One region of the Glutamicibacter sp. 0426 genome, then DNA from elsewhere that is predicted to be linked to it. Evidence: predicted binding sites of a transcription regulator. Region 1 holds the regulator's gene; each other region holds the start of a gene.
What was found. The regulator LexA, encoded in region 1, represses DNA repair genes until DNA is damaged. The targets are predictions, from matches to a motif close to TCGAACANNTGTTCGA.

Region 1 (7,883 bases):
CCAGATGCGCGTCCATGAACGCGGGGTCGGCGAGACGCTCTCATGCGGTACCGGTGCGTGTGCGGCCGCGGCAGCCGTACGCTACTGGGCACGCAGCACCGCGCTGATCAACCAGTGGGCTGTCAAGGTGCCCGGCGGTGTCGTCGGCGTTGAATTCCGTGGCAATGCAGAGGGCGGCGAAGATACGATCCTCAGCGGCCCGGCAGACCTGGTTGCCCGCGGGATCATCGGTTCGGAGTAGACCTGATCGGCTCTATAGCAAAAATCGCAGAATAGCTTCGCGAGCTATTCTGCGATTTTGCTTTTGGCAATTAGGCCGGACGCGCTACCTTCAGCACGCGGAAGGCCTTGGCGGTCGCTTCACGGGTGATCTTCCAATCCGAGGGAAGCTGCTCAACCAGCCACTTCTGCAGCGAATCGCTGCCTAGGTTCTTCTGCACCACCATCCATGCCTCGCCACCCGGGGCCAACCGCGGCAACCACAGCATCAGCAATTCATGCAGGGCATCCTTGCCGATGCGAATGGGCGGGTTCGACCAGATGGTGTCGAATTGCAGGCTCGGATCCACGGACTCAGGGGTGCCGACAACTACGTTGGACAAGCCGAGCGCCGCGGCGTTCAAGCGGGCCAGGTCGATGGAACGCTCATTGACATCCACGCCGTAGACCTCGGACTGCGGGGACTGCTCGGCGGCGGCCAGGGTGATGGGTCCCCAGCCACACCCGATATCCAGAATGCGTCCGCGAGGGGTTGGCACGTACTGCAACAGCACCGCCGTTCCCTTGTCCAGACCGGCGGGGGAGAAGATTCCCGAGGCCGTCTGCACCTTGCGCAACGAGCCGTTGAGCTCGACTTCGATGGTGCGCCGTTCATCTGCCGAGGCCGGGCTGGCGGTGAAGTAGTGATCCGAGGTCATAGGCAAAGCTTATCGCCCAGTACGGATACCCCAAAGATCAGCGTCGGCAACGTGAGCAAGGCGATATGGGCGTGAGCAGATATCACTGATAGAGTTTTCCCTATGACTTTCATTTTCGTCTAATACGTAGCCCTCTTGGTTACCCGCGGTTCCACGAGCTGGCCGCGCAGTTCTTGCGCGCCCACCGGGCTGAATCAGCAGACGGCAAAGTCATTTCCCATTACCTGGCAGTTCTTCTTTCCAGAACCCCGCACACGCCTTTGCTTACCGGTAACCATGCATTCACCTGTTTGCCCATAGACCTTTACTCCTTGCAAAGGACCACGAATGTTTGATGAACCAACCGAAACTGAACGCGCCACGTCGCAAAGTGGGGTCCACCCGCACTATTCTGGAAAGCGAAGTACTTCTAAGGAGACCATGACTAACTCCGAGTCACACGAGCACGATTCGGCATCGATGGATGATGCCCAGATCCAGGCCGCCATCGATCGAATTCTCGCAGCCGATGATGCGCAGAGCCCGCAGGTTCAGCACTTCGGCGAAGAAGAGAATTCCATTTTCGCTGGCCAGGCTACTGCACTGAACCGTTTTTCCTCAGGCCTCAGCAATTTCGACGGGGACCAGGAAGATCTGGAGGATCGCCGCGCGCTGCGTCGCGTCGCAGGCCTGTCCACGGAACTGGAAGACGTCACCGAGGTTGAATACCGCCAGCTGCGCCTGGAACGCGTCGTGCTGGCGGGCATCTGGAGCGATGGTACCGTCGCCGACGCCGAGAACTCCCTGCGCGAGCTCGCCGCCTTGGCGGAGACCGCAGGTTCCGAAGTCCTCGATGGCCTGGTGCAGCGCCGCAGCAAGCCGGACCCTTCGACCTTCCTCGGCTCGGGCAAGGCCGAAGAGCTGCGCGGAATCGTTGCGTCAACGGGTGCCGATACCGTGATTGTCGATGCAGAGCTGGCGCCATCGCAGCGCCGCGCCCTGGAAGACATCGTCAAGGTCAAGGTCATCGACCGCACCAGCCTGATCCTGGACATCTTTGCGCAGCATGCCCAATCGCGCGAGGGCAAGGCCCAGGTTGAACTGGCCCAGCTCGAATACCTGCTGCCGCGTCTTCGCGGCTGGGGCGAATCGATGTCCCGCCAGGCCGGTGGCCGCGTAGGTGCCGCCGGTGGCGGCATCGGTTCGCGTGGACCGGGTGAAACCAAGATCGAGATGGACCGCCGCCGCATTCGCGACCGCATGGCGAAGCTGCGCCGCGAGATCAAGGCCATGAAGCCTGCGCGTGAAGCCAAGCGTGCCAACCGCAAGCGCAATGCGGTTCCAGCCGTGGCCATTGCCGGCTACACCAACGCCGGCAAGTCATCGCTGCTCAACCGCTTGACCAACGCCGGGGTGCTGGTGGAGAACGCGCTGTTCGCTACCCTGGATCCAACCGTCCGCCAGTCGGCGACCGAGGACGGGTTGACCTACACGCTGGCCGATACCGTCGGCTTCGTATCCAACCTCCCGACCCAGCTGGTGGAAGCCTTCCGATCCACGCTGGAGGAAATCGCCGATTCGGATCTCATCCTGCACGTCGTTGACGGGTCCCACCCTGATCCCGAAGGGCAGATCCAGGCCGTGCGCACCGTGCTCGGCGAAGTCGACGCGTTGAACATTCCAGAGATCATCGTGGTCAACAAGGCCGATGTGGCTGACCCGTTCGTTATCGAACGCATCCGCAACCGGGAATCCAACACCGTGGTCGTCTCCGCGCACACCGGTGAAGGCATCCAGGAGCTGCTCGAAAAGATCAGCTCATCGATTCCACGCCCCGGCATCCAGCTTGAGGTGCTCATTCCCTACAACCGCGGGGATTTGATCGCCAAGCTGCACCAGAGCGAATCAGAGATCTTGGAAAGCGAACACCTGGAGGAGGGCACCCGGATGATCGTCAAGGTGCGCGATTCCCTAGCTGCAGAGTTGGAGACCTTCAACCTTCATGGATAAGCAAGAGCAGGCCCTGGGGCTCCTGGAGGCCGCGGTCACTTCCATGGGCGGTGCCATGCGCACCGGCCAGCAGGAAATGGTCAAGCATGTGGTCAGCGCGCTGGAAGATGAAAAGCACTTGCTGGTGCAGGCAGGCACCGGCACCGGCAAGTCGATGGGCTACCTGATTCCGGCATTGGCCCACGCGCAGACCAGCGCCAAGCCGGTGATCGTCTCCACCGCGACCTTGGCGCTGCAATCGCAGATTGTCGGCCGTGACGTGCCGCGGTTGCTCGAATCGCTCAAGGGCAAGCTCTCGCGCCCGATGGATGTGGCCCTGCTCAAGGGACGCTCGAACTACCTGTGCCAGTACAAGCTCGGCGGCGGGTACCCGGATGACGAAGGCACGCTTTTCTCGATGGATGAGCCGGCAGCTCCTGCCGGCACCACCTATTCGCCGTTGGCCAGCGAGGTCATGAAGCTGCGCGAATGGGCTGAAGAGACTGAGACCGGTGACCGCGATGAGCTGGTGCCCGGGGTCAGCGACAAGGCGTGGAAGCAGGTCTCGGTTTCGGCCATGGAGTGCTTGGGGTCGCAGAAGTGCCCGATGGCTGATGAATGCTTCTCGGAGATGGCTCGTGCCCGTGCCGCGGAGGCGGACGTGGTCATTACCAACCACGCCCTGCTGGCGGTATCGGCCTTCGAGGGGCTTTCGGTCCTCCCGGACTTCGAAGTCGCAATCATCGATGAGGCCCACGAACTGCAAGACCGCGTGACCAGCTCGGTGTCCGGGGCGCTCTCCGCACGCATGGTGCTCACCGCGGCAGGCGGCGCCAAACGCCATTGCGGAGTGAACGTGGACGAGATGGTCAAGGCGGCGAACCGCTTGGAGAAGTCGTTGACCGGTGTGCCCACGGGACTGCTGGAACATGGCCTGCGCGAAGACATGGGCATCGCCCTGAACGACATCGTGGAACAGGCCCGGCTGGCGTTGGCGCTGTCCAAGCCCGAAGCCAATGCACCGGCTGACGGCGGACGACAGACCGCCCGCTCCCAGCTGCAGGCGGTGATGGACGATGCGATTCGCATGCTCGAATCCGAAGAGCGCCGCGAGGTGCTGTACACCACCCGTCCGCGGGAGTTTGTCGAAGGCCGGGGCTACGTCGAAGCTGACGAGACCCAGCCAGCCACGTTGAACGTTGCCCCGTTGTCCGTTGCCGGCAAGCTGCGCGAAGGGCTTTTCGACGGGCGCACGGTCGTCTTGACCAGCGCTACCTTGGCTATCGGCGCGCAGTTCGACTCGGTCGCAGGCTCCCTGGGTCTGATGGGCGCCGGGGCTCCGTCCTGGACCGGCGTGGACGTCGGCAGTCCCTTCGATTACCCGAAGCAGGGCATCCTGTACGTAGCCAAGCATCTGCCCAAGCCGGGCCGCCAACTGGCCGCCGAGACGCTGGATGAGATCGAGGATCTCATCAAGGCCTCCGGCGGCGGTGCACTGGCTCTGTTCACTTCGAAACGCTCCGCCGAAGAAGCGGCAAGCATCTTGCGCGAACGCCTGGACGTGGAGATCCTGTGCCAGGGCGAGGGCAGCATGAAGTCGCTGGTCGAGCAGTTCAGCAGCGAACGCGACACCTGCCTGTTCGGAACCATGACCCTGTGGCAGGGCGTGGACGTGCCAGGAGATTCCTGCCGGCTGGTCATCATCGACAAGATCCCGTTCCCGCGCCCGGACGATCCGATCTCCAAAGCCCGTTCCGAGGACGTGGCCAAGCATGGCGGCAACGGCTTCATGCAGGTGGCCGCCACCCATGCGGCGATTCGCCTGGCCCAGGGCGCTGGACGCCTGATTCGTTCGGTCGGGGACAAGGGCGTGGTGGCGATCCTCGATTCGCGCATGGCCACTGCACGGTACGGCAGCTTCTTGAAAGCGACGCTGCCGCCGATGTGGCCGACTGTCGACAAGAAGGTCATCACCGGAGTTCTCCAGCGCTTGAACCCGGACGGGAAATAGCCGCAGCCAGAGCATGAACTTGAGCTGTCCTTGGACTTGGGGCAGCTCAAGTACTTTAAGCACTATCAGCAGGATGGTTGGATATGCACTAAGGTCTGTGAGAAGAACTGATGCCGCGTGAACCGGAAGGCACCATGGAGTCCATGCAGGAATTGGCACACCAAGCCGCCATCGACACCCACCAGCGTTTCGGACGGCGCCTCTTGCGGCTGCCCGGAACCTGGATTGGGCAGAGCTACAGCAGGGCGCACCGGTTGCGCGACGGAAGCTTGCTCAGCGATCTCAATGGCTGCGCGCACCCGTTTTCGGAGTGGAACTATTGGTGGCAGGCGCATTATCTGGATGCCATCATTGATGACGGCCACTCCTATCTGGCCGCAGGCGACGCGGAATCGGCGCGTGCCGAGCTGGCCCGGGCCAATCATCTGTTGCGTGGCATTCGAATTCGCAACTTCGGGATGCTGCCCAACTACTTCTTCGACGATATGGCGTGGCTTGCCTTGGCCAGCGGCCGTCTGGCGCAGTTCACGCTGGCCGTGAGGGGAGAAGGAAACCACGCTGCTCAGACTGCAATGCGGGTGCTGGGAGAACAGCTTCAAGCTGGCATGGACGAGGTGCTGGGCGGCGGCCTGTACTGGTCGAAAAAACGGGATTTCAAGAATACGCCGGCCAATGCGCCGGCGGCACTGTTCTTCGGCCGAACCGGACAGAAGGACACCGCACGGCAGGTTCTCCAATGGCTGGAGAAGAACCTGTTCAGCGCCGAGCGTGGGCTGTATTTGGACGGGCTGCGGTTGGCCAGCCAGGGGCATACGGTGGAGCCAGCGATCTATACCTATAACCAGGGCACGGTGCTAGGCGCGTTGCTTGAGCTTGGCGAGCCAGCCGATCTGGCTCACGCCCAGGTGCTGATCGATGCGACCACGCACTCGCTGTCTTCCGCGGCCCGAGTACTCGCGTTCAACCGCGGGGGAGACGGGAACCTTTTTGCCGGAATCCTGTGCCGGTATCTGGCCCTCGCCGCGAAAGATCACCGCTTGGAAGCACCAAGCAGGGAGCAGGCCAGGCAACTGGTCACGGCAACTGCAGGCCATCTGATCGACCAGGAACCGCGCCGGCTCTCGGCGGCAGTCCAGCGCTGGATGATCTTCGCCGCGGCCGCCCAGATCGAGCTCGAGGCCGGCGAGTAGCTGATTAAACGAAAATTGCGCTGGTGCCAAGCACCAGCGCAATATCCACACGAAATCTAGAGTGAGCGCATGACCGAGACGACCCGTCCCATGATCTTTGCTGCATCACCCAAAATCGGTTCGTAGCGCGAGTTCTGTGGAAGCAGCCAAGTATGCCCATCACGCTGCCGGAAGGTCTTGACGGTCGCTTCCTCGTCCAGCAGGGCTGCGACGATGTCGCCGTTGTCTGCCGTCTGCTGTCGGCGGACAACTACCCAGTCGCCATCGCAAATCGCGGCGTCAACCATTGAATCGCCGGAAACCTTGAGCATGAACAGTTCCCCGTGGCCCACGAGCTGACGAGGCAACGAGAAAACATCTTCGACGGACTGTTCTGCCAGGATCGGACCGCCAGCAGCAATACGGCCAACCAGCGGAACCATGGTGGTGTCAGCAGAAGTGCTCAGCTCAATGATCTTGGCGTCTTCGCTGGCAGCCGGCTCGACCGGCTCCGAGACCTCGGCCTTTTCGGCATCGTCGGACAATTGCAGCGGAAGCAGGATTTCCATCGCGCGCGGACGGCGTGGGTCTCGACGGATATAGCCGAGCTTTTCCAACTGGCTCAACTGGTGGGTCACGCTCGAAAGACTCTTGAGTCCGACAGCGTCGCCAATCTCACGCATCGATGGCGGATAACCGTTCTTGCCGATAGACCGCTGGATCGTCTCAAGGATCTTCTTTTGGCGAATCGTCAGCGAACGTGCATTCGATCGGGGAGTGCGTTGTGATGCTGACATGAGATTTTGCCTTCCCTAGCAATCATTCGAAAGTTTGCGTGTCCAAACTGTCGGAGCTAGATGGTGAGATGTTTTCATTGCTCGTCTACTTCGAAATCTTAGTAGATAAGCGAGCTTCTTTCAAAGATTTGTTCGAAAACTTCTGGACAAGTTCCGCGAATCTCTGTTAGAACAGATATACGAGGTTCGAACAAGTTTTCGAATCCGTTCTTTCGAATAAAAATTCGCATCACTTGAATTTCTTGAGGAGACAACGTCATGGCTACCGTCGCACTTGACTCAGATCAGACCCAAGCGCCGCTGAAAATCCGCATCAACCGCCGCGGTTGGGCTGTGCTGGTGGGGATGCCCGTTTTCGCACTCACGATCGCTGCTGCTTTCTTCTTCTCCATGTTCGCCTCTGACGCGCATGCCGCGGCAGAAGATCCTGCTGGGGTTGGAACCATCGATGTCACCGTGATCCCCGGGGATACGCTATGGAGTTTGGCTCGCGACTATGCCACCGGTTACGACGTGACTTCCGCAGTTGGCCACATCGCGGAGCTCAACGCCTTGGACGGCAGCGAAATCCAGGTTGGAGATACCTTGTCGATTCCGGTCATTGCCGGCTAGCTTCCCCCGCTGTCTAGAGTTTGTTACCTGCAGCCGTAGCGGATTCACTGGCGGACTCGCTGCGCACGTAGACTTGATGCGTGAATGACCGCAGTGAACTTTTGAGTCAGCTGCCCTTGCGTGAGAATCTCCGCGGGCTATCCCCTTATGGCGCACCGCAAATTGACGTGCCGATCCAGTTGAACGTCAACGAGAACACCCATCCGTTGCCACCGGTAGTCGTAGACGCCATTGCCCAGGAAGTGGCCAAGGCAGCGGCAACTCTGAATCGCTATCCCGACCGCGAGTTCACCGAGCTTCGTGAACTTCTTGCCGATTACCTCGGCCACTCGCTCACCAAGGAGAACATCTGGGCCGCGAACGGTTCGAATGAAATCCTGCAGCAGATCCTGCAAGCCTTCGGTGGTCC
Region 2 (7,883 bases), on a different contig from region 1:
TTACGCGGGCAGTGAAGTAATGCTTGCCTAATCCTCATCGTTTTCATAGCCTTGCGCACTGGCGAAGACGGCATCCTTGGGCATGGCCAAGCCCAGATGCTCCCAGGCTCCGGGCATGGCGATGCGCCCTCGCGGGGTCCGGCCCATCAATCCTTCGCGCACCAGGTATGGCTCGGCGACGGTTTCGACGGTTTCGGTTTCTTCGCCCACGGCAATGGCCAGGGTTGAAAGCCCCACCGGTCCCCCGCCGAATTTCGTGCACAGTGCTTCCAGCACTCCGCGGTCCAGGCGGTCCAGTCCGCGCGCATCGACCTCGTACATGTCCAGAGCGGCAGCCGCTGCCTTGGCATCGATCTCTTCGAGCTTGTGCACCAGGGCCCAGTCGCGCACGCGGCGCAGCAGGCGGTTGGCGATACGCGGGGTTCCGCGGGATCGACCGGCGATCTCGGTGAATGCAGCTGAGGTCACGCTCAGATCCAGCATCATTGCCGAACGGCGCAGTACCAGCTCGAGTTCCTTGACCGCGTAGAACTCCAGGTGCCCGGTGAAGCCGAAGCGGTCGCGCAGCGGCCCAGGCAGCAAGCCCGCACGCGTGGTCGCCCCAACGAGCGTAAACGGCGGAAGTTCCAGTGGAATGGCTGTCGCGCCAGCCCCCTTGCCGACGACGATGTCGACCCGGAAGTCTTCCATCGCCATGTAGAGCATTTCTTCGGCAGGCCGCGACATGCGGTGGATTTCATCCAAGAACAGCACCTCGCCCTCGGTCAGCGAAGAGAGGATCGCGGCCAGGTCGCCCGCGTGCTGGATTGCCGGGCCGGATGAGATGCGCAATGGCGCGTTCATCTCGGCGGCGATAATCATCGACAAAGTGGTCTTGCCCAGCCCGGGCGGACCCGAGAGCAGTACGTGGTCCGCGGTGCGTTCGCGGATCTTGGCTGCTTCGAGTACCAGCGAAAGCTGCTGGCGCACCCGGGATTGGCCGACGAAGTCGTCGAGGTTCCGCGGGCGCAGGGCAGCTTCGATAACCCGTTCTTCGGGTTCGCTGCCGGCGTTCGTGAGCCCGGTGGAGTCATTCATGAAAAGTCGATCCTCTCGCAGACCGCTTAGACGCGGGTTCCGCTGGACATGCTGCGCAGCGCGGCACGCAGGATTTCTGCGACGTTACCGGTGGCAACGACATCCGGATCGGCCTTGGACAGCGACTTCAGGGTACTGGTTGCATCCTTTTCGCTCCAGCCCAGTCCGGTCAGCGCTTCGATCACCTGCGGTTCCCAGACGCTGGCGGTACCGCCGCCGGACACCGGAGCCACCGGCGCGCCGGTCGGGACCAGCTTGCCGTTCAGTTCCAGCACGATCCGGCTGGCGCCCTTGGGGCCGATGCCGGACACCTTGGTGAAGGCGGCGGTGTCCTTCGTGTTCGCCGCGATGCGCACTTCTTCAGGAGAATGCACGGCAAGGATGGCCAGGCCGGTGCGCGGCCCGATTCCCGATACGGAGATCAGGACCTCGAAGACATCGCGCTCCTCAGCGGTGGCGAAGCCGAAGAGGGTCATGGAGTCCTCGCGCACCACCATGGAGGTGAAGACCGTCGCCTCGCGCCCTTGATGCAGGCCGGACAGCGTTCCGGGGGTGGCGTTGACCAGCATTCCGAAGCCGTTAACGTCGATTACCGCGGTGTTCAGTGCAACCGCCTGCACGGTGCCGGTCAATGAGCTGATCATGCCACTCCTTGGAAGTATGTTCGATGAAACCCAGTTTATCGAAGATACCTACGAATATCGATCCGCCGCGTTTCCCGGTGGGTCGAGACCATTGCCCGGCAGCCGGCTAGCGGCGCACCGCGCGGCGCTTGGCTGACGCTTCGGCGGCGATCCATGCCTGCTGCGCACCTGTCAGCTGCGAGGACCCGCCGGCATGCACCGCAGAGGCCGAGGCGTTCGAGCCGGTGGCCGCTCCGCGCCAGCCATGGGTAATTGCCAGAGCCACCGCGTCAGCGGCGTCGGCAGGTTTCGGCGGTTCATCAAGCCGGCAGATCTTGGCAATCATCTTGCCGATCGCCGCCTTGGTCGCCTGGCCGGAACCAGTCACCGCGGCCTTGACCTCGGTCGGCGTATGCAACGCAACAGGAATGCCCCGTCGCGCAGCTGCGGTGATCACCACGCCGGTGACCTGGGCGGTGCCGATCACTGTGGAGACGTTCGCCGAAGCAAATACGCGTTCCAGGGCGAGCACATCCGGCTGATGCTGATCCAGCCACGACTCGATCGCGTTGGCGATCGTCAAGAGCCGGGCGTCGAGCGGGGTGCCCGGCGGGGTGCCGGCGACGGTGACGTCCACCAGCGAAACCTGCCTGTTAGCAGCGACGTCGACCACGGCAAGACCGCAACGGGTCAGGCCGGGGTCGACGCCGACAACACGTAAGGCCAAGCCCTACTGCTCTTCGTCCAATGCGGCGCGAACCTCATCGGACAGGTCGGCGTTGGTGTAGATGCCCTGGACATCGTCCAGTTCTTCCAGTGCGTCGTAGAGCTTCAGGAACTTGCGTGCTCCGTCGACATCCAGTTCCACCTTCATCGACGGCAGGAATTCCATTTCGTCGGATTCGTAGGCGATATCGTTCTCGTCCAGCGCCGCTGCGACCGCGCGCAGGTCCGAAGGATCGCACACGATGGCGAAGTTCTCGTCCTCGTCCAGGATCTCGTCGGCACCGGCATCCAGCACGATCATCAGCAGGTCATCTTCGGTCAGCTCGCCCTTGGGCAGGCGCACTACGCCCTGGCGGTTGAACAGGTAGGCCACCGATCCCGGGTCGGCGACGGTGCCGCCATTGCGGGTGATGCCCACGCGGACCTCGGAGGCTGCGCGGTTCTTGTTGTCGGTCAGGCACTCGATCAGCAACGCCGAGCCCTGCGGGCCGCGTGCTTCGTAGATGATCTCGGTGTAGTCGACGACCTCACCGGTCAGGCCAGCGCCACGCTTGATTGCGCGGTCGATGTTGTTGATCGGCACGGAGTTCTTCTTGGCCTTGCTGACGGCAAGTTCCAGGGCCGGGTTGCCGGACAAGTCGGCTCCGCCGGCACGGGCGGCAACTTCAATGCCCTTGATGAACTTGGCGAAGGCCTTGGCGCGCTTGGCGTCGATCGCCGCCTTCTTGTGCTTGGTAGTTGCCCATTTGGAGTGGCCTGACATGCTTTAAGCGTCTCCTCGCGTGAGATTGATGAAAAATTGATGGATAGCCGTGCTGCCGGTGACTTCCGGGTGAAAGCTGGTTGCCAACAATTTTCCCTGGCGTACTGCAACAATTCTACCCTGTCCGCCATTCGGCCCGGCTTGAACGGTGCTGATCACCTCGACATCCGGACCAACTTGCACGGCTTCCGGGGCGCGGATGAACACCGCTTCGAGAGTGTGCCCGTTGAAGTCCAGCTGGTGCTCGAACGAGTCGACCTGGCGCCCGAAGGCATTGCGCTTCACCGTCATGTCGATGCCGCCGAAGCTTTGCTGCACCGCGCCATCCCGCGCGATTGCAGGATTCTCAATGCGATCGGCGAGCATGATCATTCCAGCGCAGGAGCCGTAGACCGGCATGCCGTCGGCGATGCGTTCCTTGATGGGATCGGCCAGCCCGTAGTTGCGGGAGAGCCGGTCGATCACCGAGGACTCGCCGCCGGGAAGCACCAGCGCGTCGACCTGCGCCAAATCCTCGACAGTGCGCACCATCTGAGCAGGTTGCCCAAGCCGTTCAAAAGAGGCCAGGTGTTCGCGGAAATCCCCTTGCAGCGCGAGGACGCCTATTTTCGGCATGGTTGTAACCTTCATGGTGTTCGGTGGCTGGCAACACGGAAATGCGCCGAAACAACGTTAAACCCATGGACCCCGTGCGCCGGTTTTGTTTCCCGGTGTGTCGCGGATTCTTCGGTGCAATCTCCTGGCAGCCCGTGAAGCTTGGTAGGTTCGGGAACATGACTGCTGATATTTCTTCCCTCGAACTTGCCGGTGGCGTGAGCATGCCTTCCATTGGCTTGGGCACGTGGCCCCTGCGCGGCCAGGAGGCGGTTGCCGCGGTCCGTTCGGCCCTGGATACGGGTTACCGCCGCGTGGACACGGCGGAGAACTATGAGAACGAGGATGCCGTAGGCCAGGCCTTGGCGCTAAGCGGGCTTGACCGCGATGCATTGTTCGTCACTACCAAGTTCAACAAGATGTGGCATTCGGCCCAGGGCGTACGTCAGGCGTTGGACAACTCCCTGTCCCGCCTTGGCCTCGACTATGTGGACCTGTTCCTGATCCATTGGCCAAACCCGCAGCAGAACACCCACGTGGAAGCCTTCATTGAGCTGGACAAGCTCGTTGCCGAGGGCAAGATCCGGGCCGCCGGCGTCTCGAATTTCAAGCCTTACCAGTTGCAGAAGGTCCTCGATGCCGGGCTCGTGCCGGCACTGAACCAGATCCAGGTGGACCCTGAGCGGCAAAACGTCGATTGGCAAGCTTTCAATACGGAGCATGGCGTGCGGACCGAAGCCTATTCCCCATTGGGACGGCAGAAGTCCGGGTTCCGCTCGGATCCCGCCCTGGCACGGATTGCCCGAGCGCATGGGAAGAGCACCGCCCAGGTGACCCTGCGCTGGCATGTCCAGTCCGGACGAGCCGCGGCACCGAAATCGGCCGATCCGCGCCGGCAAAGTGAGAACCTGGACATTTTCGGCTTCCAGCTCAGCCCGGAGGACATGGCCACCATCGATGCCATGGATACCGGAGTCGGCCCCTTCACGGATTCAGATGAATTCGGGCATTAATCCACTGATCGCCGGTCTTTGATGCGGAAGGAGGAACTGGGCATGCTCCTTGGCTACCAGCGGCCGGACAACGTCCCCGGGGAGTACTTCGACGAGCTTGGGACCCCGATCGCCTACGGCCAACGATGGGATGGGCAGCCAGCTGACGACAGCTACTCGGTAACCGCCCACCCCCAGCGTTTTGCCCCGGTGCAGCAAGTAGCCCGGGCGTTGCTGAGCTGGATGCAGGAGCAATTCGAGGTGCGCTGCTTCGATGATCCCGGACTGGCCGCCGAACTGCGGATTCCGCCGGACACCGTGGTGAGTTCTGTCCGGATCCTTCCGTTGAATTCGCGCTGCGCTCCATTGGGCATGATCCTTACGACCTTTCCCGGGGTGCATCTGGAGCTCGGTGCGCTTTACCACGCGGTTTTCCCGACCTGCGGTTGCGACGCCTGCGATGAACACGTTCCCGAGATGATCGAGGAACTGGAAGCCCAGGTGGGGGCAGCCGTGTCCGGAACATTTGGCGAGTCCTTGGATATCGGCGCTGGCCGCCTCGTGCATCGTTTCGTTGCCAAGGAGACGGAATTCAGTGAGCAATCCGGCGGCCTCGATGACATATCGCCGGCCCAGCTGGCCAAGGCGCAAGCGATTCTGCCTCCAAACGGTGCATGGGAAGCGTGGCCCAGACGCTAGCTAGCTCAGTCCAGCGTCCACGCCTGCAGTCCATCCTCAAAGGCGCCATAGGCATTCACGGTGGCTTCACTGCGCTTCAGGGACGCTTGCCCATCAGCTTCCGGAACGCATCCATCAGCGTTGAAGACTTGGCACCACGCTACCGGCCCGTTCGACAACTGGTGCGGAACCCACCGCAAGTTGCTGACCTCCCATTCGCCAGGTTCGTCCTGGGTGAATGTTGCCTTCACGCTGATGCCTTCGCGGTTGAGAATGGTCGGCGTTGCATGCTTGGCCACAGAGTTTCCCAAACCGTAGACGATCCAGGTTCCGTCGTGCTTCTCAATGGGCAGGACCGAGTGGGTGTGGTGCATGTAGATGAAATCGAAGACGCCAGATTCTGCCAGGGCCTGGCCGAGTTTTCTTTGCGAGGCGGTCGGCTCGGTGGTGTATTCAGCTCCATCGTGCACGGCTGCCACCACGATGTCCGCTCCGGACTTGCGCGTTTCCTTGCCCCGGGTAATCAGCTCCTGCGCATCCACTCCGGTATCGACCTGCCAGTGAGCTGCTTCCGGCAGTCCGTTAAGCGAATAGGTGCTGGTTACTACCCCGAGCTTCACCCCGTTTGTTTCCAGGATGGACGGTTTTTCGGAGTCCTTTTCATTGCGGTAGGAGCCTGTCGCAAACAGCCCATTGGACTCCAGCGCATCGAGTGTTCGTTCGACTCCGGCCGTACCGGCATCGACCGTGTGATTGGTGGCAGTGGTGCATCCGTCGTAGCCAATGGCTTCGAGATCGATGAGGATTTGTTCCGGGACGGTGAACCGCGGATACCCGGAATACGGAGGGATACCAATTGGTGTCTCCAGATTGCAAAGCGCCACATCTGCGTCCTGGACATAGGGGGCCAGGCCCGCCAGCAATGGGCTGAAATCGTAGTCCTCGCCATTGCCCGATTGTGCGCCAGCTGCCTTCTCGGCTTCATCCAATAGCTGAGGATGCAGCAAGACGTCTCCGGTGACCATCAGCGAGAGTTCTTCGGGACTCGACGGTGCGGCAGAGCTATCCTCCGTGGTTGGACTTGAAGCCGGATCCGATGAGGACTGAACGGAAGACCGCGGGGTTGCTGGTTCTTGATTGCTGCTCGGGATTGCAGAGCAGCCGCCAATCAGCAACGCGGCCATGAGCGTTGATCCAAGCGGAAGTATTACGGACGGAGCACGTTGGGGCATGCATCGAGCCTAGCCCAGCTTGATATGCGGGGTGTAAATGCAAGCTGAATCACTTTTTCCATGAAAACCTAGGCCTATGCAAAACCCTCTTCTGACTCCCAGTACCAGGCCCTATCAGTGGCCAGCCTTCGACCAGCTCACTGCAGAGCATTACGTGGAGGCAGTTCGTCTCGGGGCAGCCGAGCAACGCGAAGAGCTGCAGCGCATTATTGACGATACGCAGGAGCCGACTTTCGAGAACACCTTCCTCGCTTTGGAAGCCAGCGGGCAGACCCTGCGCCGTGCGCTCATGACCTACTTCTCGGTGATTTCTGCCCATGGGACGGAAGATCTGCGGGCGATTCAATCAGAGATTTCATCGATCTGGTCCGAGCAGGAAGACGAGATCTACCTGAACCAAACCTTGTATTCGCGTTTACAAGCCTTGGATTGTGCAAGCCTCCAGGGTGAAGACGCCCGCTTAGCGGATCAAACTTTGAAGAATTTCCAATTGGCCGGGGCAGGCTTGGGCGATGCCGAAAAGGATCGCCTGAAGGCACTGAACGCGAAGCTGGCCGAACTTTCAACGCAGTTCGCTGACCTCGTGCTGAAGAATCAGAACGCCCATGCGGTGCACTTCGAGGATGCAGCGGAACTCGACGGCCTGTCCGGTCCAGCCATCGAGTCGGCAGCGGAGGCGGCGAAGCAAGCAGGCCACGAGTCGGGCTACCTGCTGGCGTTGGTTTCTCCGACCCAGCAGCCGGTTCTGGAGTCGCTGGCCTCAAGCGAGTCCCGCCGCAAGGTTTTCAATGCATCAACGAGCCGTGGCACCGAGGATAACGCGACAATTCACATTGCCGCCGAAATGGCGCAGCTTCGTGCCGAACGAGCCGCGCTGCTCGGATTCGCCAATCATGCCGAAACCGTGCTCGCCCAAGCCACCGCCCCTTCCACCGCTGCGGTGGAAGAGCGCCTAGCCGAACTGACGAAAGCTGCCACCGCAAACGCCCGGAGGGAAGCTGAGGTGCTCGGTGAGATTTCCGGTGCTGAAATCAACGCGTGGGATTGGAAATACTTCTCCAATCAGGTCCTGCGTGATCAGTACTCGGTGGATTCCGAAGCGCTGCGCAACTACTTCGAGTTGGACCGGGTGCTCATCGATGGGGTCTTCGCGACGGCTACCAAGCTGTTCGGCATCACCTTCCAGGAACGGTTCGAC
Region 3 (7,883 bases), on a different contig from region 1:
CCTCGGTGGCGATCAGCTCGCGCAGGATGCCGATGGCGCGCTTCTTGAGCTTGCGCTGCGCGGCCGGGGTCTCGTGGTTTTCGCTGAGCAGGCGCACAGCGGCCTCGAACGCGTTGTCTTCGCGTTCGAGCAGGTTCAGCAGCATCGAGTGCGAGACCTGGAAGGAGGACTTCAGCGTTTCGGGGGCGGCCTCGACGATCTTCTCGAAAGTCTTCTCGCCCCAGGTCACGAAGTTCTGCGGCGGCTTCTTCTTCGGGATCTGCTTGAGCTTGGACGAGCCCTCGCCATGCTTCTTCAGGGCCTTTTCCATGGCCTTGTGGTTCTCGATCGCATGCTCCGGGGCCTGCACCAGCACGGTGCCTGCAGTATCGAACCCGGCGCGTCCGGCGCGGCCGGCAATCTGGTGGAATTCGCGGGCATTGACGATGCGGGTGCGGGTGCCGTCGAATTTGGACAGGGCGGTGATCACCACGGTGCGGATCGGCACGTTGATGCCCACGCCCAGGGTGTCGGTGCCGCAGATGACCTTGAGCAGGCCTGCCTGGGCCAGTTGTTCGACCAGACGGCGGTACTTGGGCAGCATGCCGGCGTGGTGGATGCCAATGCCGTGGCGGACCAGGCGGTTCAGCGTCTTGCCGAATCCTGCGGCGAAGCGGAAGCCGCCGATCATTTCGGAGATCTTTTCCTTCTCCTCGCGCGTGGCCACATTCACGCTCATCAGCCCGGTCGCGCGGTCGATGGCATCGAGCTGGGAAAAGTGCACGATGTAGATCGGGACCTGCTTGGTCTTGATCAGTTCCTCCACGGCTTCCTGCACCGGCTCCATGGAGTAGTAGAAGTGCAATGGGATCGGACGCTCGGTGTGCGCGACCGTGACCGTGGTCTTGCCGGTGCGTTCTTCGAGTTCCTTCTCGAAACGGGTGACGTCGCCCAGGGTTGCGCTCATCAGCAGGAACTGCGCCTGCGGCAGCTCGATCAGCGGAACCTGCCAGGCCCAGCCACGCTGCGGATCGGCGTAGAAGTGGAATTCGTCCATGATCACGCAGCCCACGTCGGCCTTGGAGCCTTCGCGCAGGGCGATGTTCGCCAGGATCTCTGCGGTGCAGCAGATGATCGGGGCGTCGGCGTTCACCGAGGAGTCGCCGGTGACCATGCCGACGTTCTCCGCGCCGAAGATCTTGCACAAGTCGAAGAACTTCTCGGAGACCAGGGCCTTGATCGGCGCAGTGTAGAAGCTGATCTGGTCTCGGGCCATGGCATAGAAGTGCGCAGCGATGGCAACCATGGACTTCCCCGACCCGGTGGGGGTGGCCAGGATGACATTGTTGCCGCCGGCCAGCGCCATCGACGCTTCGTCCTGTGCGGGGTAGAGGCTGATGCCGCGCGTCGCCACCCACTGGCCGAAAGCCTCGTAGATTTCGTCGTCGGATACGTTCTTGGTGTCTGCTGGCAGATAATCGGTGAGCAACATGATGTTCCTAGCCTATCGGTTGAGAACTACGACTGGGGGCTGGATGTTGCCTGCGCCTCGGGTTTAGGCTCAGGAACATGAAATGGGATCCGACGAAATACACTGAATTCTCCGACTACCGCGGCCGCCCATACAAGGATTTGCTGGGACAGCTGGCAGGGGTCGAGGCGTCGAAGATCATCGATCTGGGCTGCGGCCCGGGAAATATGACCCGGCTGCTGGCCCAGCGCTGGCCGCAGGCGAAGGTCACCGGACTGGATTCCTCGCCAGAGATGATCGCGCGGGCTTCGCAGAGCGAGCACGAGAAGAATCTGGGCTTCGCACTGGCCGACGCCACGCAGTGGATCCCTGACGCCGATACGGACCTGTTGTTCTCCAACGCCATGCTGCAGTGGCTTCCTGGGCATCGCGAGTTGCTGGCAGGATGGCTGGTCAACCTGAGGCCCGGTGCGAACGTGGCTATCCAGGTCCCGGGCAATTTCGGTTCACCTTCGCATGCGGTAATGCGCGCAGTCGCCGACAGCCCGAAGTGGTCCGGCAAGCTGGCAGGGGTGCTGCGCCATGACGACGTGGTCGGCGAGCCGGATGAATACCAGCGGATCTTCCTGGACGCGGGGTTCCAGGCAAATGTCTGGGAGACCACGTACCACCAGCTGCTCGCAGGCGAGGACCCGATCCTGAACTGGGTTCGCGGTACCGCGTTGCTGCCCGTTCGGCACGCGCTCAGCGACGAAGACTATCGGGAGTTCGAAAACGACTACCGGGCCGAAGTCTCCGTCCACTACCCTTCATTCACCTCGCAGGACGGAACCATCTTGACGAACTTCCCGTTCCGCCGGATCTTCATGGTCGGCCACAAGCTCGGCTGACACCGCTCATCCTGGACGCTGCGGGGCTGCAGGCTCTGGCGTCCACGGAGCCAAACGGAGCATACTTTCTGCACGCACGCGTACGATGCCTTTCTTGCGGGACCGGAGCACAGCCTGAACCTGGCCCGCTTGCAAGCGGACTTCAATCGGGAATTCGATTCGCCATGCCCACCGGTTGCGATGGTTGCACGGCGCTTGGAGGCCATGCTGGCAGGAGACCAGTGTTTCGCCATCGTCGCGGGGAATGGGCGCGGCTTGGTCGGGCATGCCCTGGTCACGCTGCGACCCACAATCTATTTCGACGGGCCGCTGGCCGTGCTTGACGAACTCTACGTGCAACCCGCATTGCGTGGCCGGGGCATCGGCTCGGCCCTCGTCAACTGCCTGCTGCAGGAACTGGCGCTGCGCGGAAGCCTGGAACTGCATATCAACGTGGACGAGGACGACACCGCAACTCGGCGCTTCTACGAACGCCACGGGTTCGCCAACAACTTTCCGGGAAGCGACTGGCGGATGCTGTTGTACTACCAGGAGCTGCCGCCGACTAAATAGCCGGCGGCAGCTGCTGCAAGCTCCTACCAGCCGCGCTCCAGCCACTCGGGCAGCGAGGGGCGTTCGGCGCCCAGCGTGGTGCCATCACCATGGCCCGGAAGGATCACCGTCTCATCCGGGAACCGGTCGAAGATGCGGGAGGTGACATCGGCATAGAGCGACGCGAAACGCTCTGGATCCTTCCATGTGTTCCCTACGCCTCCGGGGAAAAGACTGTCCCCAGTGAGGATGATGTGCTGTCCGGAAGAATCCGCGAGCGCGAATGCAATGGAGCCAGGGGTGTGGCCACGCAGGTGGATTGCTTCGAGCGTGACCTCGCCCAACTGGATTTGATCGCCATGGGAGAGCGGGTGCGCCACCTGCACTCCGGATTCCTCCAGGATGCCGGCGACATCATCGGCCCCCGCATAGGTAGGGACCGGGTAGGCGGCCACCGCGTCGGACAGGGCGCGCACGTGGTCCCAGTGCTGATGGGTCGTGGCGATCGTGGCGACCTGCACTTCGCCCTTCGGCGTGTCGGCCGCAGCCGCTGCCAGCAAGTCCTGGATGGCCGGGAAGTCATCCGCGGCGTCGATCAATATTTGCTGTCCGCTGGCCTTGTCGGTCACGACGTACACGTTGTTGGACATGTCCGAAACCGAAATCCAGCGAACACTGAAGTCATCTAGCTGTAGTTCATTCATTCCTCCAGACTACGGTGAAACCGGTCCGCCACACGATAGGCTCAAGAGACATGAAGCACACGACGAAACGGAACATCGCATGACCGAGTTGCCCTTCCTGCGCGTGGACACGGAATCCACGGTGGCCCCGTACCAGCAAGTCCGCGAGCAAATCCTGACGGCAGTGGCCGAGGGCAAGCTTGCTCCGGGCACCAAGCTTCCCTCGGTGCGCGCGCTCGCCGGCACCCTCGGTTTGGCGGTCAATACCGTGGCCAAGGTGTACAAGGAGCTCGAACTCCAGGGTGCGGTCGTCACCCGCGGACGCCACGGCACGGTCATCCAGGCCGCCGAGGACCGGGCCGAGCAGGAAGTCAGCGATGCCGCCGCAGACCTGGCGCGGATCGCGCAGCAATGGTCGGTGGATGAGGAAACCGCGGTGAAGTACCTCAGGGCAGCTTTCAGCTCGCTGCCCCAATAACACGTCCGCATCGACCGGATCCCAGCAGCGATTCTGGTCGACTGCACGCAACACAACGCACATCACGCGTCCGCACCTGAGAATGAGCTCAGGATATTCGGGAGTTCGCCCATGAGCACTTTCAACACCGCACACCGCCAGCGCCAGATCGGCGCCACTCTGGGTGCCGCCCTGCTCTTGGGCGCCCTGGCCGGATGTTCCGCCACTGAGACCGAACAGCCCGTGCAGCATCTGGGGCAGGAGCAAGTGCGGACCGCAAGGACAAGCTGCTCTCCGAAGCCCACGTCGACGAGGCTGGGAATGTCGTGCTTGCCGACACCCTGGTGGGCAAAACTCCCTATCTCGTAGCCCGGGACCTGGCCACCGGGGAAGAAGTCTGGAAGCGGAAGTCCGAAGTCGGCAACACGCCGTCCAGCATTGCCTTCGAGGTCAGCGTAGTGGAAAACAACGGCAAGAAATACGTGTCGTTGCTGCAGCTGGTGGAGAAGGATAAGCTGCGGCCCGCGGTGCTCGATCTGGAAACCGGGCAACGCGTCTCCAAAGGATCCAGGATCCCTCTACGACATTGACCGCCCCAGCAAATGCGGCAATACCTGGTGCATGTTGGCAGCAAGCCCTGACACGGGAGGTAACGTCGACTACTACTACTACGACTGGCCTTCGAACAGCTGGAAGAAGGCAAGGAAGCCCATCGAAATGCCTGATCCGAAGAAAAATCTCGAGGACTACTACCTCGGTGAAGGGCTTTCCATCTCCAGCGACCAGGAATCCGGCAGGTCGGTCCTGAGCTATGCCCATGAGGGGGCTCTGGCGTGGAACAAGGACTGCGAAGAAATCTACGATGAGCACTACTCCACGGGCGGCGGCTGGGCTTAGGAGACCTTCGATGGGGAACGAAGTACATTGGTGGGCTCCGGCAATCGCGCCTTCTACCAGTTTGAACTCGGCGGGAGGGAGTTCGAGTGGGATATGGCAACGGATTCCATGCTGGTGGGGCTTGACCCGCAGACCGGCGATGGCCGTTGGTCGTTGCCCGGCGCGGATTATTCCTGCTTGGGCATCATCGATCTGCACGGCGTTCACACCGACAGCACCCTGGTGACCTGCCAGATCAATTCCGGTACTGCCGAGGCTAATGCCCAAGATGATGGCACTGCCAAGCTCGGCGGCATCAAGAATTTCGAGGGAAATTTCGTCGGCATCGAGCAAGGGTTGGGGCAGACCGTGTTGTGCACCATGGAACTTGACGGCGTCGACGCGCAACGCTCGGGCAATGACAAGGACATCGCGAACCTGTTGCCGGCAACGGCAGTCCAGTCCTGCGACCGCGATACTCGCACGAAGAGCGATCAATTGCCGTTGTTCGCCGAATTCCAGCGGGCCGGCTACCAGGAAGGCGCCACCGTGGTCCTGGAAGGCGAAAGGGCTTGACCGCTTACACCATGCCGTCTGCCACCGATCCAGCCCCGGAATCCGTCGATAACTAGTGTCCAAGGCGCCGTGCTTGGGATGCCGAATGGAGGTGGCGAACTGCCCGCGAGCGAACAGCCCAGCAGTCATTCGCGGGCAGTGCCTTGTTGGCAGTCCAGCGCCTGGACTTGTTTAGGCGGTGGCGCGGCGCCCTCTCCAAGCACCGGATCAGGGGTTTCCAGATTTAACTGTGAGTTGCATCCATTCGTACATGTATTCGAAGCAGTTTTCGATTAGTATTGCTTCGTGGCTATTACTGCAGAGAGCAAGAGAACAGATCTGACTCGCCTGGTCGTCAAGGGGGCCCGCGAGCACAACCTGAAGAACGTGGACATTGATCTGCCGCGTGACGCGATGATCGTCTTCACCGGCCTGTCCGGTTCGGGCAAGTCCTCCTTGGCCTTCGACACCATCTTCGCCGAAGGCCAGCGCCGCTACGTCGAATCGCTCTCCGCCTACGCCCGCATGTTCCTCGGCCAGGTGGACAAGCCCGATGTGGATTTCATCGAGGGCCTGTCGCCAGCGGTGTCCATCGACCAGAAATCGACCAGCCGCAACCCGCGCTCCACCGTGGGCACGATTACCGAAGTGTACGACTACATGCGCCTGCTCTGGGCGCGTGTGGGCCGTCCACATTGCCCGATCTGCCACGAACCGATCTCCAAGCAGACTCCGCAGCAGATCGTCGACCAGCTGATGGAGCTTCCGGAGAAGACCCGCTTCCAGATCCTCGCCCCGGTGGTGCGCTCGCGCAAGGGCGAATTCGTCGACCTGTTCGCCGAGCTTTCCTCCAAGGGCTTCGCCCGTGCCCGGGTGGACGGTGAAACCATCCAGCTGAACGATCCGCCGAAGCTGGCCAAGCAGGTCAAGCACACCATCGAGGTGGTGGTGGACCGCCTGGCCATCAAGGAAGACGCCCGCCAGCGCCTGACCGACTCCATCGAAACCGCCCTGGGCATTGCCGAAGGCCGCGTGCTGGCCGACTTCGTCGACCTGGACGCGGATGACCCGAAGCGCGTGCGCGCATTCTCCGAGAACCTGGCCTGCCCCAATGAGCACCCGCTGGCCATCGACGAGATCGAACCGCGCACCTTCTCCTTCAACAACCCGTTCGGAGCCTGCTCGGCCTGCTCCGGCATCGGCACCAAGCTGGAAGTCGACGAGCACCTGATCGTCCCGGACACCGAGGTCACCCTGGCCGAGGGCGCGATCGCCCCATGGTCGCTGGGCAAGGCCACCACCGAATACTGGAACCGGCTGATCGAGGGCCTGGGCAAAGAGCTCGGCTTCACCATGGACACCCGCTGGCAGGACCTGCCGGCGGCCGCCCGCGAAGCGATCCTCAACGGCAAGGACCACAAGGTGGTCGTGCAGTACAAGAACCGCTTCGGCCGCGAACGCAAGTACTCCACCGGCTTCGAGGGCGTCATCTCCTATGTGCACCGCAAGCACCAGGAGACCGAATCCGACCACGCGCGCGACCGCTACGAGCAGTACATGCGCCAGATCCCGTGCCCTACCTGCGGCGGCGCGCGCCTGAACCCGGCATCGCTCTCGGTCCTGGTGGGTGGGCGCTCCATCGCCGAGGTCTCCGCCATGGACCTGCGCAGCGCCGCGGAATTCCTCTCCTCGATCGAGCTCAGCGCACGCGAGGCGCAAATCGCCGCGCAGGTGCTCAAGGAAATCGACGCGCGAATGAAGTTCCTGCTGGACGTCGGGCTGGAATACCTGACCCTGGAACGCGCCGCCGGTACCCTGTCTGGCGGCGAGGCGCAGCGCATCCGCCTGGCCACCCAGATCGGCTCCGGCCTGGTGGGCGTGCTCTACGTGCTCGACGAGCCGTCCATCGGCCTGCACCAGCGCGACAACCGCCGGCTCATCGACACCCTGTTGCACCTGCGTTCGCTGGGCAACACCCTGATCGTGGTGGAGCACGACGAGGACACCATCGCCGAAGCCGACTGGATCGTGGACATCGGCCCGGGCGCCGGCGAGCACGGTGGCGAAGTGGTGCATTCCGGTTCCCTGGAAGACCTGAAGCAGAACACCAAGTCGCTGACCGGCGACTACCTTTCGGGCCGCAAGCAGATCGACATCCCAGTCAAGCGCCGCAAGGTCGACAAGGACCGCAAGCTCAAGGTGGTCGGCGCCAGCGAGAACAACCTGCAGAACCTCTCGGTGGAGTTCCCGCTGGGTGTGCTGACCGCGGTGACCGGCGTGTCCGGCTCGGGCAAGTCCACCCTGGTCAACGACATCCTCTACAAGGTGCTGGCCAATAAGCTCAATGGCGCCAAGCAGGTGCCGGGCCGGCACACCCGCGTGCAGGGCCTGGAGCACCTGGACAAGGTGGTCCACGTGGACCAGTCGCCGATCGGTCGCAC

Region 2: the regulator LexA is predicted to act here: its motif matches at 1,730-1,745, upstream of ruvA (Holliday junction branch migration protein RuvA).
Region 3: the regulator LexA is predicted to act here: its motif matches at 5,708-5,723, upstream of uvrA (excinuclease ABC subunit UvrA).

Annotation. Positions count from the first base shown of each region.
Region 1 is NZ_MPBI01000002.1:562,151-570,033, forward strand. It holds gene dapF (diaminopimelate epimerase) at 1-241, shown strand, start outside; gene BKX98_RS08115 (class I SAM-dependent methyltransferase) at 312-917, opposite strand; gene hflX (GTPase HflX) at 1,245-2,906, shown strand; gene BKX98_RS08125 (ATP-dependent DNA helicase) at 2,899-4,896, shown strand; gene BKX98_RS08130 (glycoside hydrolase family 76 protein) at 5,007-6,086, shown strand; gene lexA (transcriptional repressor LexA) at 6,143-6,862, opposite strand; gene BKX98_RS08140 (LysM peptidoglycan-binding domain-containing protein) at 7,121-7,474, shown strand; gene BKX98_RS08145 (histidinol-phosphate transaminase) at 7,555-7,883, shown strand, end outside.
Region 2 is NZ_MPBI01000001.1:803,924-811,806, reverse strand. It holds gene ruvB (Holliday junction branch migration DNA helicase RuvB) at 28-1,077, opposite strand; gene ruvA (Holliday junction branch migration protein RuvA) at 1,104-1,721, opposite strand; gene ruvC (crossover junction endodeoxyribonuclease RuvC) at 1,828-2,427, opposite strand; gene BKX98_RS03845 (YebC/PmpR family DNA-binding transcriptional regulator) at 2,431-3,189, opposite strand; gene pdxT (pyridoxal 5'-phosphate synthase glutaminase subunit PdxT) at 3,193-3,804, opposite strand; gene BKX98_RS03835 (aldo/keto reductase) at 3,963-4,796, shown strand; gene BKX98_RS03830 (DUF6226 family protein) at 4,839-5,474, shown strand; gene BKX98_RS03825 (CapA family protein) at 5,480-6,478, opposite strand; gene BKX98_RS03820 (M3 family metallopeptidase) at 6,762-7,883, shown strand, end outside.
Region 3 is NZ_MPBI01000001.1:626,180-634,062, forward strand. It holds gene BKX98_RS02975 (RNA helicase) at 1-1,471, opposite strand, end outside; gene BKX98_RS02980 (methyltransferase domain-containing protein) at 1,549-2,340, shown strand; gene BKX98_RS02985 (GNAT family N-acetyltransferase) at 2,455-2,892, shown strand; gene BKX98_RS02990 (MBL fold metallo-hydrolase) at 2,916-3,575, opposite strand; gene BKX98_RS02995 (GntR family transcriptional regulator) at 3,655-4,032, shown strand; gene BKX98_RS03000 (hypothetical protein) at 4,338-4,601, shown strand; gene BKX98_RS03005 (hypothetical protein) at 4,633-4,908, shown strand; gene BKX98_RS03010 (hypothetical protein) at 5,002-5,463, shown strand; gene uvrA (excinuclease ABC subunit UvrA) at 5,749-7,883, shown strand, end outside.